3 regions of the Latilactobacillus curvatus JCM 1096 genome follow, and region 1 is predicted to be linked to each of the others. Evidence: predicted binding sites of a transcription regulator. Region 1 holds the regulator's gene; each other region holds the start of a gene.
What was found. Region 1 encodes HrcA, which represses chaperone genes, less so after heat shock. Its sites were predicted from a motif close to TTAGCACTCNNNNNNNNNGAGTGCTAA; they were not measured.
Positions count from the first base shown of each region.

Region 2: groES (co-chaperone GroES) is a predicted target of HrcA. The motif match lies at 2,757-2,783, and genes of this name have one in related genera.
Region 3: LCU_RS09785 (Hsp20/alpha crystallin family protein) is a predicted target of HrcA. The motif match lies at 2,855-2,881, and genes of this name have one in related genera.

Region 1 is NZ_CP026116.1:798,715-803,530, forward strand. It holds gene dnaK (molecular chaperone DnaK) at 1-795, opposite strand, end outside; gene grpE (nucleotide exchange factor GrpE) at 832-1,443, opposite strand; gene hrcA (heat-inducible transcriptional repressor HrcA) at 1,459-2,517, opposite strand; gene hemW (radical SAM family heme chaperone HemW) at 2,811-3,950, opposite strand; gene ribF (riboflavin biosynthesis protein RibF) at 3,950-4,816, opposite strand, start outside.
Region 2 is NZ_CP026116.1:1,811,944-1,816,759, reverse strand. It holds gene LCU_RS09370 (coiled-coil domain-containing protein) at 52-528, opposite strand; gene groL (chaperonin GroEL) at 783-2,408, opposite strand; gene groES (co-chaperone GroES) at 2,444-2,728, opposite strand; gene LCU_RS09355 (CPBP family intramembrane glutamic endopeptidase) at 2,900-3,532, shown strand; gene LCU_RS09350 (redox-sensing transcriptional repressor Rex) at 3,585-4,232, opposite strand; gene LCU_RS09345 (ABC-F family ATP-binding cassette domain-containing protein) at 4,428-4,816, shown strand, end outside.
Region 3 is NZ_CP026117.1:4,420-9,235, reverse strand. It holds gene helD (RNA polymerase recycling motor HelD) at 1-529, shown strand, start outside; gene LCU_RS09800 (IS30-like element ISLpl1 family transposase) at 622-1,551, opposite strand; gene LCU_RS09790 (hypothetical protein) at 1,761-2,300, shown strand; gene LCU_RS09785 (Hsp20/alpha crystallin family protein) at 2,348-2,788, opposite strand; gene LCU_RS09780 (D-alanine--D-alanine ligase family protein) at 2,981-4,033, shown strand; gene LCU_RS09775 (helix-turn-helix domain-containing protein) at 4,132-4,323, opposite strand; gene LCU_RS09770 (helix-turn-helix domain-containing protein) at 4,491-4,721, shown strand; gene LCU_RS09765 (AI-2E family transporter) at 4,714-4,816, opposite strand, start outside.

The DNA.
Region 1 (4,816 bases):
TAAAGGACCGTTTTCGCCGGCTGAGATAAATGGCAAGCTGATTTGGGTGCTTGTCACACCAGATAAATCTTTTTTAGCTTTTTCAGCAGCATCTTTTAGACGTTGCATAGCCATCTTGTCTTTTGACAAGTCAATACCGTTGTCTGATTTGAAGTTTTCAACTAACCAGTTCATGATGGCTTCATCAAAGTCATCCCCACCTAAATGTGTATCACCGTTTGTTGATAATACTTGGAAGACACCGTCGCCTAATTCAAGAACAGAAACGTCGAAAGTCCCACCACCAAGGTCATAAACTAAGACTTTTTCGTCTGTTTCTGTCTTGTCCAAACCGTAAGCTAATGCTGAAGCTGTTGGTTCGTTGATAATCCGTTTAACATCTAAGCCGGCAATCTTACCAGCATCTTTAGTGGCTTGGCGTTGTGAATCATTGAAGTAAGCAGGTACTGTGATAACAGCTTCTGTGACTTCTTCACCAAGATAATCTTCAGCGAATTTCTTGATGTATTGTAAGATCATTGCTGAAACTTCTTGTGGTGTGTATGATTTGTCGCCAACAGTTACTTTGTAACCTGCTTCGCCGATGTGACGTTTGATTGATGCGATTGTATCAGGGTTAGTGATTGCTTGGCGTTTTGCCACTTCACCAACTTGGATTTCGCCGTTTTTAAATGACACAACAGATGGTGTTGTCCGTGCGCCTTCTGGATTTGTGATAATTTTTGGTTGTCCGCCTTCTAATACGGCAACAGCTGAGTTGGTTGTCCCTAAGTCAATACCGATTACTTTACTCATAAAAAATACCCTCTTTTTTTAGATTTTTAGTTTAATTTATTGTGCAACAACGACCATTGCTGGTCTTAAGACGCGGTCCTTCAAGTAGTAGCCTTTTTGGAAGACTTGTACAACAGTATCCGCTTTTTGATCACCATCAACAGCGACCGTTTGCACGGCCTGATGAATGGTCGGATCAAAGGCTTGTCCTTGCGCCTCAATTTCCTTAACGCCATGATCTTCTAAAGCATGTTTCATATGATCGTATGTCATTTGAACACCCTTTTTAAGACTCTCAGCACTATCATCAGTTGCTTCAGTTGCCAACGCACGTTCTAGATTATCCAAAACGGGTAAGACATCTTTTGCAAGTGATTGCCCATCATATTTTAACAAGCTAGCTTGTTCTTTTTGATGACGGGTTTGAATGTTTTTAATTTCAGCTTGTGACCGTAAGAAACTATCTTCTAAATCATCATATTTCTTTTGGAGTTCAGCAAGTTGAGCCGCTAAATCTGGCTTAGCTGCATCTTCGTCAGGTGCAGCCTCTTCGATCACTTCATCTGCTTCTAATTCAGGTTCAAATGGCGTTTCTTCTTTAGGTGTTTCTGTTTCTGGCATTTCTGCTACTGGCTTTTCTTGTTTCTCAGCCTTTTCTTGCTTGGTCAAACAAACACGCTCCTTTTAAGATTGATCATCATCGAAATTCGCATAATAATCAATTAATTTCTTCGCTAACTCTTCACGGAATAAATCGAGTAACCCAATCATCCGCGAATAGGGCATGCTAGTGGGGCCCAGTAGTGCAATGACTCCCTGTCCGTGTTCACCAACGTCATAATTAACAGTCATTAGACTATAATGTTTCAACAGATCGTTGGCCATCTCGGTGCCCAGGCGAACCTGAACTTGGCTATTGGCGCCTCCAGGGGACAAATCTAGCAACTTGGCTAAATCATCTGAACGATTAATCATGTTATACAACGACTTCAGCTGGGTGACATCGGAGAACTCTGAAAAATTCAACAAGTTCATCTGACCGCCAACAAATAAGCGCTCTTGACTCGCCTTTTTCAAAACATCGTCGAAGATGTCTAAAAAGCCGGTCGGAGAAGCCATGTACTGGGCTAATAGCGCCGGTACATCCGTCTTTAACTTCTGACTAACCACGGTTAACGGTAAGCCAATTAGGTGATCATTAATGATTCGAATGGCTTTTTCGAGTTCATCACCCGAAATCGCTTGTGGAATGGTAAATACCTGATTATCAACTGTCCCTGCACTCGTCACGATAATCGCCATCACTTGGTGATTACTCAACGGTACTAGACGAAAACCAGTTAACCGAATCTCAGCCACTTCCGGTCCTAACGCGATTGCTGTATAGCTCGTTAGGTTCGATAAGATATTAGCCGATTGTGAGACGATTTCATCAATCTTATGATAGTGCTGTCCAAATGATTGTTGGACCGTTGCCACATCAACCGGATTGAGGGTTGCTGGTTGCATGAGATGGTCTAGATAGTAGCGATAGCCTTGCATCGACGGTACCCGTCCAGATGACGAATGCGTCTTCTCAATTAAACCGACACTTTCCAAATCAGCCATATCATTACGAATTGTTGCAGAACTAACGTGTACCGGCAATTCTGCCATTAACTTCTTAGAACCCACTGGCTGACCACTCTCTGTAAAAAGACGAATAATTTCTTTCAAAATCATTAATTGCCTTTCGGTCAGCATGTCATCACCTCTTTTTAGCACTTGAATATCATGAGTGCTAATTACAATTATTAATATAGCAAGAACGTCAAATAAAGTCAAGAAACGTACCGGCTTTTTTACGGATTTACTGAAAATCGGTCCTTAGACGGAGGGCCTTACTGGACCAAAGGACAAAATAAAAAACGAGCCGCTTCTTAGATGGAAGAGACTCGCTTTATGAAGTGGAATATTTATAACGTGCTTTTCAAACCATATTCCTGTGCCTAGCGACACAAGGCGAATGCTCAGAATATCCCCCGGTTTGAACGCACTCAATAACTATCTAGCAGAAACTCTTGGAAGACTTCATTGCCTAAGAACTTACCTGATTCAGTTAGTCTTAACCAATCGCCTTCTTGTTTGAGGTAGCCCTTTGCAATTTGGGTGGCAACTGTTTCGCCGTAAACATTTTGTAATGGATAATTGAATTTATCTTGAAAATGACTGATGGATACGCCTTGCATCGTCCGTAACCCGAGGAAGAGTTCTTCCTCCATTTGTTCGGTCAGTGGCAGAACATGGCGTTCAATGACTGGCACCTTATTTTCTTTTAAGGGTTCTAGGTATTGTTGGATTGGGCCGAAGTTATGGTAACGATCCTTACCTAAATAGCCGTAAGCACCGGCACCAAAGCCAAAATACTTTTCATTGCGCCAGTAAGTTAGATTATGCGCAGATTGAAAGCCTGGCTTGGCAAAATTACTGATTTCATATTGATCTAAACCAGCCCGCTTGAAACTATCAATCGCGGCTTGATACATATGTGCTTCAACATCTTGCGATGGTAAATGCAACTTGCCTTGGCGCATCAAGTTATAGAAGATTGTTTTGCGTTCGAGAATCAATGAGTACGTCGAATAATGCGGTAAGTCGAGTTCAATTGCCTTATTCAAACTATCCATGAAATCCGCTTCACTTTGTTGTGGTAAGCGGAAAATCAAATCGATACTCATATTTTCGAAGCCGACCTTGCGCGCGTTATCGATTGCCCGATAAACATCCGCACTTCGGTGAATCCGCCCGATCTGTTTTAAAATCTGATCATTAAACGACTGCACGCCAATACTTAACCGGTTGACGCCGTTGTCCTTCAGAACTTGCAATTTTTCAGTATCTTGTAAGTCATTAGGATTGGCTTCAAACGTAAACTCACCACCCTCATAAGGTAAGTATTGATGAATCCCATCGGTTAAACGTTGGAGTTGTGCTGGTGATAAAGTAGTTGGTGTCCCCCCACCGACATAGATCGTATCAATTGGTTCGTCTGGGTATTCTGCCATCACTAATTGAAACTCGCGAATCAACATATCGACATAATCATCGACCGGTTGACCTTCAATGAAAACCTTATTGAAATCGCAGTAGTAACAAATATGCTCGCAAAATGGGATGTGAATATAAGCGCCTGCCATTAATGTTGTGCCTCTAATTTCTCAAAATAAGTTCGGGTATCGGCTTCGTCTTGGTGGAGTTGGTCAATCAAGGCTTCCGCGGAGTCAAACTTCACTTCGCCGCGTAAGTAGTGATACCAATCCACTTTCACTTGTTCACCGTAAATATCGCCATTGAAATCTAATAAGTTAATCTCCACCGTTACCGGGTTATTGCTGTGGAACGTCACATTCCGACCAATTGAAGCCATGCCAATATACCATTGACCGCGCACTAAAAAGCGGACCGCATAAATCCCAATTCCTGGTAATCGTTCTGGTCGTTGCGATTCGATGTTAGCAGTTGGAAACCCTAATTCTCGCCCGCGTGCTTCACCATGCACTACTTCACCGGTCGTTTGGTAAACATAACCGAGTAATTCATTAGCTTCCGCAATCTTACCAGCATCTAAATCCTCTCGTACTAATGTCGAGCCGATTTTGACACCATTATGGTCATGTTCTGCAACTGTCACAATGGCAAAGCGCCCTTTGGCATAGTCTGACAATGTCGTCATATTCGCAATCTCTTTTTTACCATAAGTGTAATCAAAGCCAGCCACCACTGTATCCGCATGTAAAGCGACTAAGTATTGATCGACAAATGTTTGTGGGGCTAGTTGTGCAAATGCTTCATTAAAGTGCACGATGTAGAAAACATCAACGCCTAACTCCGCCATCAATTCTTGCTTGCGCTCAACCGTTGATAAATAACGGAATGACTCCCGATCGGCATTGCGATAAACAATGGCAGGATGGATATCAAACGTCATCACAGCTAATAGTAAACCTTTTTGAACTGCAATTTGTTTTGCTTTCCGAATTACAGCTTGATGGCCTCGATGTAC
Region 2 (4,816 bases), 880 kb from region 1:
TTGCAGCATCATTTTCCTGTGATAATGATACCAGCTTGGCCTGTTGCGCTTCTAATTCAGTCTTTTGTTCAGCTTTTTTTCAGCTAATGAGGCCGTTTCAGCGGCATTATCCGCCTTAGCGTCTAACAGTCGATTGATGATTGAACCTTTTTGGAATAAATCGCTCAAACTTTGGCTCGACAATAAACTATCGATCATATCAAGATTAAAACTGCTATCTCGTGTTTGTAATTGCCGCAGGTTACCTTCAATAATCGCCACTTGCTTTTGATAATCAGCAGATGTTTTGCTGAACTCGTCTTGTTTTTCTTTAATATCCGCCTGTTTTGCAGTCATTTGTTCGTTCAATTGCGTTGTTTTTAACGTTAAATTACTAATATTATTATTCAATTCGGATAGATGATCTTGTGCTGTCTTAATGGCAGTTTGCGTTTCTTCAGGCGTTGCTTGGACCGTTTGTGGTCGCGCTAAAAAGAAGCCACCTAACATTAAACAGGTTATCAGTATCCGCCGGTTTCGAAAAATCATTGTCAACACCTCCAACTATTATTATACCGCAATCAAAATTAATTAATAGGGTTGCGCACAATTTATATATGCGCATTTTTTTTGAAAAATAAAAAAGTTCCAAAACTTTTGCCAGTTTTGGAACTTTGGATTTAATCGTGCTTTTTGGTTATAACGACTTCCGCTTAACTACAAAACGAGCGTTATGGCAAAAACCGCCATAACGCTCGTTTTTAGGTTAATGCTCAGAACCAACCCGTTTCAAACGCACTTCTTTACATCATACCGCCCATTGCTGATGGGTCCATGCCTGCTGCTGGTGCTGGGTTGTCTTCTGGTTTGTCAGCAACCACTGCTTCAGTTGTTAACATTAAGGCCGCCACACTAGCTGCATTTTGTAATGCTGAACGTGTCACCTTAGTTGGATCTAAGATGCCGGCTTCAATCATATTTTCCCAGTTGCCGTTGGCTGCATTGTAGCCGACTTCAACTGGTTGTGATTTAACTTTTTCAACAATTACTGAGCCTTCAAGACCAGCGTTGGTTGCGATTTGACGAACAGGTTCTTCCAATGCACGAAGCACAATGTTAATCCCGGTTTGAACGTCGCCTTCTTCTTTAAGCGCAGCAACACTTTCGATCACATCGATTAATGCTGTCCCACCGCCGGCAACGTAGCCTTCTTCAACAGCTGCACGCGTTGCGTTCAAAGCATCTTCAATCCGATATTTTTGTTCTTTCAATTCTGTTTCTGTGGCAGCACCGACTTTAATCACTGCAACGCCACCAGCTAATTTAGCCAAGCGTTCTTGTAATTTTTCACGGTCAAAGTCTGATGTTGTTTCAGCAATTTGTTTCTTGATGTTTTCAACCCGTTCAGCGATGGCATCTTTGCTACCAGCACCTTCAACAATTGTTGTATCATCTTTTGTAACAGTTACCTTACCAGCTGTCCCTAATTGATCGATAGTTGTTTCTTTCAATTCTAGACCGAGGTCACTTGTAATCACTGTGGCACCTGTTAATGTGGCGATATCTTCTAATTGTTCCTTACGACGATCACCAAAACCAGGGGCTTTTACAGCAACCACGTTGAATGTCCCACGAATCTTGTTCAAGACAAGTGTTGGTAATGCTTCGCCATCAACATCATCAGCGATGATTAACAAGGCTTTACCTTCTTGCACGATTGATTGTAAAAGTGGTAAAACATCTTGAATATTTGAAATCTTTTTATCTGTAATTAAGATATATGGGTTATCTAGGTCAGCTTCCATCTTATCGTTATCCGTTACCATGTATTGTGACAAGTAACCACGATCGAATTGCATCCCTTCAACAACGCTTAATTCAGTATCAATCCCTTTTGATTCTTCAACTGTGATGACCCCATCGTTGCCAACTTTTTCCATTGCATCAGCAATTAAACGACCAGTTTCTTCGTTAGCTGATGAAACAGCAGCCACTTGGGCAATGGCATCTTTACTTTCGACTTTGTGTGAAATTTCGTGTAACTTCTTAACAGCTTCTTTAGTTGCTAATTCAATCCCACGACGAATCCCAACTGGGTTAGCGCCGGCTGTGACGTTCTTCATCCCTTCACGAATAATTGCTTGAGCTAAAACAGTAGCAGTAGTTGTCCCATCACCAGCGATGTCATTCGTTTTTGAAGCCACTTCAGAAACTAACTTAGCACCCATATTTTCAAAATGATCTTCTAATTCGATTGCTTTAGCAATTGTCACACCATCATTAGTAATTTCTGGTGAACCGTAAGCTTTTTCCAAAACAACGTTCCGGCCTTTTGGTCCTAATGTTGTTTTCACTGTGTTGGCTAATTGGTCAACCCCTGCCAACATTTTTGAACGTGCGTCTTCTGAAAATTTAAGTTCTTTTGCCATAATTTATTCACCTCAAAAAATTTTTTTGTTTATTATTATTCAACAATAGCCATAATATCTTTAGCATGGAGCACTAAATATTGTTGACCTTCATATTCAACTTCTGAACCTGCATATTTATCGTAAATAACTTCATCGTTTTCTTTAATATCAAGTGGAATTCGTTTGCCGTCACTTGTTAATGTGCCGGTACCAACTGCGACTACTTTGCCGGTTTGTGGTTTTTGTTTAGCATTACTTGCCAAAACAATCCCACCTACTGTTTGTTCTTCTTCGTCTTTAACGGCGATAATCACGCGATCTTCTAATGGTTTTAACACTTAAAATCCCTCCATCAATTTTACTTTTTTAGCACTCTATCATCTCAAGTGCTAATCACAATTTTTATCATAGCATTTTTTCAGAACATTGCAAGTATTATGCTAGCACTTTTGCAATTTGAATGCTAATACGCTAAGCTATTGTCACAACAACCTTTGAGGAGCTTTCACATGACGCTATACAAACAAAATTTTTCAATTATCATTAGCTATTTGTTCATTTTATTGATTCCTAGTGCAGTCGTCCGTTTTGGTCATCTATCTGCCTCGTTTTTTCTAATCACAACCATTGTTGATTGCCTCGGTGCCGCCTGGTTACTCTATCTTAATCAACGCACACAAGCCAATGCCATTGAGCAGCGGCCTTTCCCACTCAAACCCATTATCATTTGGGGGTTGTGTGGCATTGTACTGGTCTTAGTAATTCAGATTCTCGCCGGCTTCATTGAACAAAACATTCTCCACATCACTGCCAAATCGCTCAACACCATTTCACTGATGACCATGATGCAACAACAACCGTTTCTTATTTTAGCAACGACCATCGCCGCACCGATTATGGAAGAAATCACGTTTCGCAAAGCAATCTTTGGTGGATTAGCCAGTCGCTTAAACCGCATTTTAGCCGCCATCATTTCAAGTTTACTGTTTGCTTTTTTACATCAGGACGGGCATTTGTTAATCTACACGGCCATCGGTCTTTTCCTATGTTGGCTGTACCGCAAGACAGGTTCGATTTTCACCACAATCATCAGCCATGCTGGGATGAACCTGATCGTCACTTTACTGTATCTCAATCGTTAAAAAAAGCGTTCAAACAGGCGGCTACTACGAGCAACTTGTTTAAACGCTATTTTTATTCTTGATTTTGTTCATCAGTATAATTATCGAGGAAGTAAATCAAAGTTTGTAGTTCTTTAGCCAAATCAACATTTTGAATCCGCACGTTTGATGGCACAGAAATTCGAATTGGCGTAAAGTTCATAATCCCTTTAATCCCAGCGGCCACTAATTCATCGGTGACTTCTTGAGCTTCATCAATTGGCACTGTTAAAATGACAATCTCGATCTGTTGGTTCTTCAATTGTTCGGCCATCTCGTCCATTGAATAGACAGGAACACCGGTTTGAATTGTTCCAATCATTTCGGGTTTAACATCAAATGCTGCGCTAATCCGAATATTATTGGTTTGCTTAAAGTTGTAGTTCAATAAGGCGTGGCCTAAATTCCCCACCCCAATCAATGCAACGTTTGTCAATCGATCTTGGTTCAAGGTCTTCTTGAAAAAATCTAGCAACGAAGCGACATCATAGCCATAACCACGTTTGCCCAGTGCACCGAAATATGAAAAATCACGACGAATTGTCGCACTATCTACTTTAACTGCTTCAGATAATCCAGTAGAGGAAATTTTAGTTTTCCCTGAATTGTTCAAAAAGTTTAAATAGCGGTAATATAAAGGCAATCGTTTTGCAGTTGCTCTTGGGATATTATTCTCAACCATTTGAAACCTCCTTTTTGATTTGCTTGTGAAAATAGTGTAGTACCATACTGAAATCATACTGAATTTTCTTGTGAAAAGCAATATATTTACAATTTTGACTGTCCATCGTTTAAATCTGTTATGATAGTTGACAGTAGTATTATAAAAATGAACGCAATTAACTTTAAAAAACACCGCACGAAAGGATTTTTAGCCGTGATATTATTACAAGTTCAACAAGTCGCACGCAGTTTTGGCGGCGATTACCTTTTCAAAAACGCACAACTCGAAGTACAAGACCGCGCCCGTGTTGCCCTCGTTGGTCCAAACGGGGCTGGTAAATCAACCTTATTAAAAATGATTGCCGGCATCACAACGCCTGATGAAGGCCAAATCATTCTTAGCAAAAATGCTCAAGTCGGTTACTTAGCGCAAGATAGTGGCTTAGACTCAACCCGGACAATCTATGCGGAGATGTTAACCATTTTCGATGATCTCCGCCAAATGGAAGCCCAAATGCATGAACTCGAGACCGCAATTGCGGACACAACCATTGACCATGCTAGCGAAGAATATGCAGCCTTACTAAAACGATATGACCAAGT
Region 3 (4,816 bases), on a different replicon from region 1:
GGTCGTTCAATTGACGCGTTCATATCGGTCAACTGAACAAGTCACTGACTTTACCAAAGGGCTCTTAAAGGGCGGTCAAAAAATTGAAGCTTTCAACCGTGAAGGCGACAAGCCAAACTTGATTGTGCGTCAAAGCGAAGATCAATTGGTCGCTGATGTGAATGCGCAACTCGCTAAAAATGAAGCAGATAAGTTAACGACGGCGATTATCACCAAGACATTGGTGCAAGCCCAAGAACTAACAGCTAAGTTGAAAGCCAGTGGCACAAAAGTCACTTTAATTCGTTCCGAAAATCAACGTTTGGCAGCGGGTACGTTAGTCGTTCCAAGTTTCTTAGCCAAAGGATTGGAATTCGATGCGATTATCGGCTGGCAAGTCAGTGCAACCAACTACAATCATGAAGATCAACGGCAATTGCTCTACACGATCTGTTCGAGAGCGATGCATCGCCTCACTTTATTAGCAACAGGTGGCATGTCACCATTGATTGATAATGTGGATGCAGATGATTACACGTTAATTAAATAGAAAAAACGCGCGCTGAAAGGCGGGCGTTTTTTGATTGGATGAAAAGTGTAATCGCGAGAAAATGGGCAATGAATATTTGGTAGATTGCAAATTTAATCCGAATTTTTGGACAAATTTGTCAGCATAACCTGATACGGTGTTTGCCAGTCGAGTATTTTAAGCGGTCGCTGGTTAATTTGGAGTAACGTCGTCGTTAAATCTTGAGCACTAATGTGCTCAAAACGAGTCCCTTTAGGATAAAAATAACGTAAATTCCGATTAAAGCGTTCATTACTACCACGTTCAGCTGGCGTATAAGCATGGCAGTAATAGGTCTTAATACCATATTGTGATTCAAGTGATACTAGCCCACTAAACTCAGTGCCACGGTCCACAGTAAAGCTGTGCACCGGACCATTAAAAGTGGTTAGGAACTTAGTTAGTGCTTCATTAACAGTCGCTGTCGTCCGATCTTTTAACCGGTATGCCCAAAGGAACCGTGATTTGCGATCGATTAAAGTTAATAAAACTGCCTTACTATGCCCACGAGGACCAACGACTGTATCTAGTTCAAAATCGCCGATGCGCTTACGTTGATTAATCATCATGGGACGCTGTTCAATTGATCGCCCCAAAGATTGATTATATTTGGATCGTTGGTCAACGTTACGCCGTTGGCGTACGCCATGTTCAGGTAGATCATTCAAGGAGAAACCAATTCTCCCCTGATTTAGCCAATTATAAATAGATTTAGTAGCTAGTTTAAATTCGTGAGCAATCATTCCTGGTGACCAGCTTAGACGTAAATGGTTGAGAATTTTTTGCTTTAACTCATCGCTCAGCTTAGTTTTCCGACCACATCGTGATCGCTTGTATTCGGCATCTGTTTGTGCTAATTCAGCCTGATAAGGTTGACATCGAGATAATTCATAAGAAATTGTTGACGGTGATCGGTTCAGCCGAACGCCCATTTGGATATTGGACAGCCCTAGTTCACAAAAGGTTTCGATTTTAATTCGTTCGGAATAGGTTATACTAGACAAAAGATCAGCTCCTAAAAGATGGGTTTGTGGTAAACACCATTTTAAAGGAAGCTGATCTTTTTTGTCCGAACAGCGTTCGGATTAATTTTACAATCTACTATTTAGAAAGCGCATTATCTCTCAATGAAATATTAAAATTACTGATTAAATCTTAATAGTTGATAAATATTTGCTATACTACAATTATTTATCAATTAGGAGGTATTATTTTGTCCCCAAATCAAGCCTTTTTTCTCACCGTTATTGGTTGCCTGTTAGCTATCAGTTCATCTTATTTTATCGTGCGTCTCAATATGCTAAAGCCAACACTCAAGCAAAATTTCTTGGACCAATATCCTGACACGGATGACCAAGCTTACAAAGCGCAACAATCAATGAAACAAGCTTATTTCAACGCATCCTTTTACAAGCAAGCTGTTCCTTTAACATCTTGGTTAGTCCTTTTATTCTTTTTATCAATCGGTGGCTGTCTAACAGCGCTCTATCTAGATGCCCTGAACATTGCAATCCGTCTTTTGGGGAGTGCATTCATTTTTATCGCGTTTCTCTACCTTAAGTTGCCGACTTTTCAAGCACAGCATACTTTTTGGAAAGCCTATCTACAAGCGCATCCTGAAAATGAATTAAAAGTCGTCATACTCCCACTCGATTCACCCATTCAACAGCGGCGGATTGCCTTACTCACCAAATTTAAATGTTGTACTCTTGTAGCAGGTCTCATATTGTTTTACGCCTCTCTTTTTCTATAACTCAAAAAGCGGCACCAACCATTTTATGGTTGGTGCCGCTTTTTTAATTAACGAATTTCAATTGGGTTCGTTGGTTGGTCTGATTCACTTAACTTCGGTAACATTAATTGTAAGACGCCATCTTGATATTGCGCATCGATTTGATCCCGGTTGACACCAGGTAGGTAGAATTGCCGGCTAAAGCGCCCATAATGCCGTTCGCTTTGAACGATATTGCCTTGACTGTCACTATGATCAGCGAAACTATCACGTTTAGCACTAATCTTCAATGTATTATCTTGATAATCCACGTGAATATCTTTCTTGTCCAGTCCTGGTAAATCAACCGCTAATTGGTAATCCTTATCGGTCTCTTTAACATCTGTTTTGAGTAAGTTGTCCGTTTCAGGCGACATTGCCAATAATTGCTGACCGAAATTCTTGAACCAATCATCTCCACCAAAATTATCTAGCCAATTTTGACGACCATTCATTAATTCGTTTGCCATCTCTAAAACTTCCTTTCTTAATCTTTACAACTCTATTCTAGTCCGTTAATCATGAAATGCAAGTAATTAGCATTCGCTGTTGTTGAGTGCCAATTTTTAAACTAGACCACTGATTTTTCAGCTTTTTGATACCCGCCTAATATGGTTTTGTGCTATACTTAAGGTTCCAAAAATATTCGGAGGTAGGTTCATATGAAAATTGTTGTCTTAGCGGGCGGGCGTAGTACCGAACGTAACGTTTCATTAACGTCTGGACACAAAATTACCAATGCATTACAAACGAAAGGCCATGACGTTGCTTTCGTTGATCTTTTCTTAGGAAATGATTTGCACGACGTCGCATCAATCGATGATCTTTATTCTTCAACACCTGTTGAAAAAGATTACGACATCAGCGACGAAGTTTTAACAGACGACGCCATCAACGCATTACGTACTGATGGTTCAACACAACTCTTTGGCCCGAATGTCTTAGAGATTTGTAAAACTGCTGATATTGTCTTCCTCGCACTTCATGGTGGCGATGGCGAAGACGGTAAAGTCCAAGCGGTTCTCGATCTCTTTGGAATTCCTTATACCGGTAGTGACACACTCGCAGCAGGTATTACAATGAGTAAAAAGGTTTCAAAGGAAATCTTATTATATAACCAAATTCCAACTGCTCGGTTTGTCGCTGCTTATCGCGACCAACCCATGCCAGAAATCCCATTTGAGTACCCTGTCGTGGTAAAACCAAGTAACGGTGGCTCAAGTGTTGGGACACATATCGTGCACAACGAAGCTGAGTTACAACCAGCTGTCGAAGATGCGCTTCGTTTCGACCGCGAAGCTTTAATCGAAGAATTCATTAAAGGTCGCGAATTCTCACTTGGCGTGATTAATGGTCAACCATTACCTGCCATCGAAATCGTCGTTAATGACGGTTGGTATGACTTTGAGCACAAATTCGTGACTGGAAATACCACTCAATTTGTCACACCACCAAACGATTTACCTGATGATGTGCACGAAGCCATGAAACAAATGGCACTTGATGCTATGCAAGCACTTGGCTTAACGAACTACGCCCGCATCGACTTCTTCTGGAGTCCTGAAAATGGCTTACACGTGATCGAAGGAAATACATTACCTGGGATGACGCCACTTTCATTAATTCCACAAGAAGCAGAAGTGCTTGGTATCAGTTATCCTGATCTTTGCGAAATGATTGTTCAAGGTAAATTAGAACTCCTTAAAGCAAAATAGCCAATAAAAATAACCCTGTCGACGATTTTCAGTCGACAGGGTTATTTTTATTTGGTTCATTTAAAACTGATTACTTAGTTCCTGATTAGGAACTATTCTTAAAAAAACACGTCGATTGGAATTCCCAAGCGGTCATGTAGTAATTGAATTTCTTTGACGGTAAATGGAATCTTCCCTCTAATCTTACGATTAGCCGTCGTTAATGTTTTGCCCAATACATCAGCAACAACTTGCTGTTTCAAATCATGACCCTTTAAATAACCTGATAGAACAAATAATTTTTCTGCCACATTCAGCACCCCCAAGAAACGTTATCAATCCCGTTCCACATTAGGAATATTACGATAATGTAAGAACTCTGTCAATTAAAAACTTTAGTCCCAAGTGTTCACTTATTGACGTCATTTGTCATATAATTAAACTTATAAGTCAAACGCGTGATAAAGGACGGTGCTAAATGTTCGGACAATTACTACACGATAAGCGAACTGCTAAGAATCTAACAATGCAACAGCTCGCCGATCTACTCAGCGCAAAATATAATACCAAGATTAGTAGCTCAATGATCTTCCGGTGGGAAAAAGGCGCTGCCCCATCACTAAAAGCATTATTTATTGTTGCTATCGAATTGCAAATCGATCTTAACCAATTGGCCACCCTTGTTGCGGATCCTAACCGCGTCAATTAGCCGCTTTTTTTTGTTTTTTACCCGATTTTTGAATGGTCTTCACACCTAGTACATCTAAAAAGAACGTAAAGATTGGTAATCCAACAATTAACCCC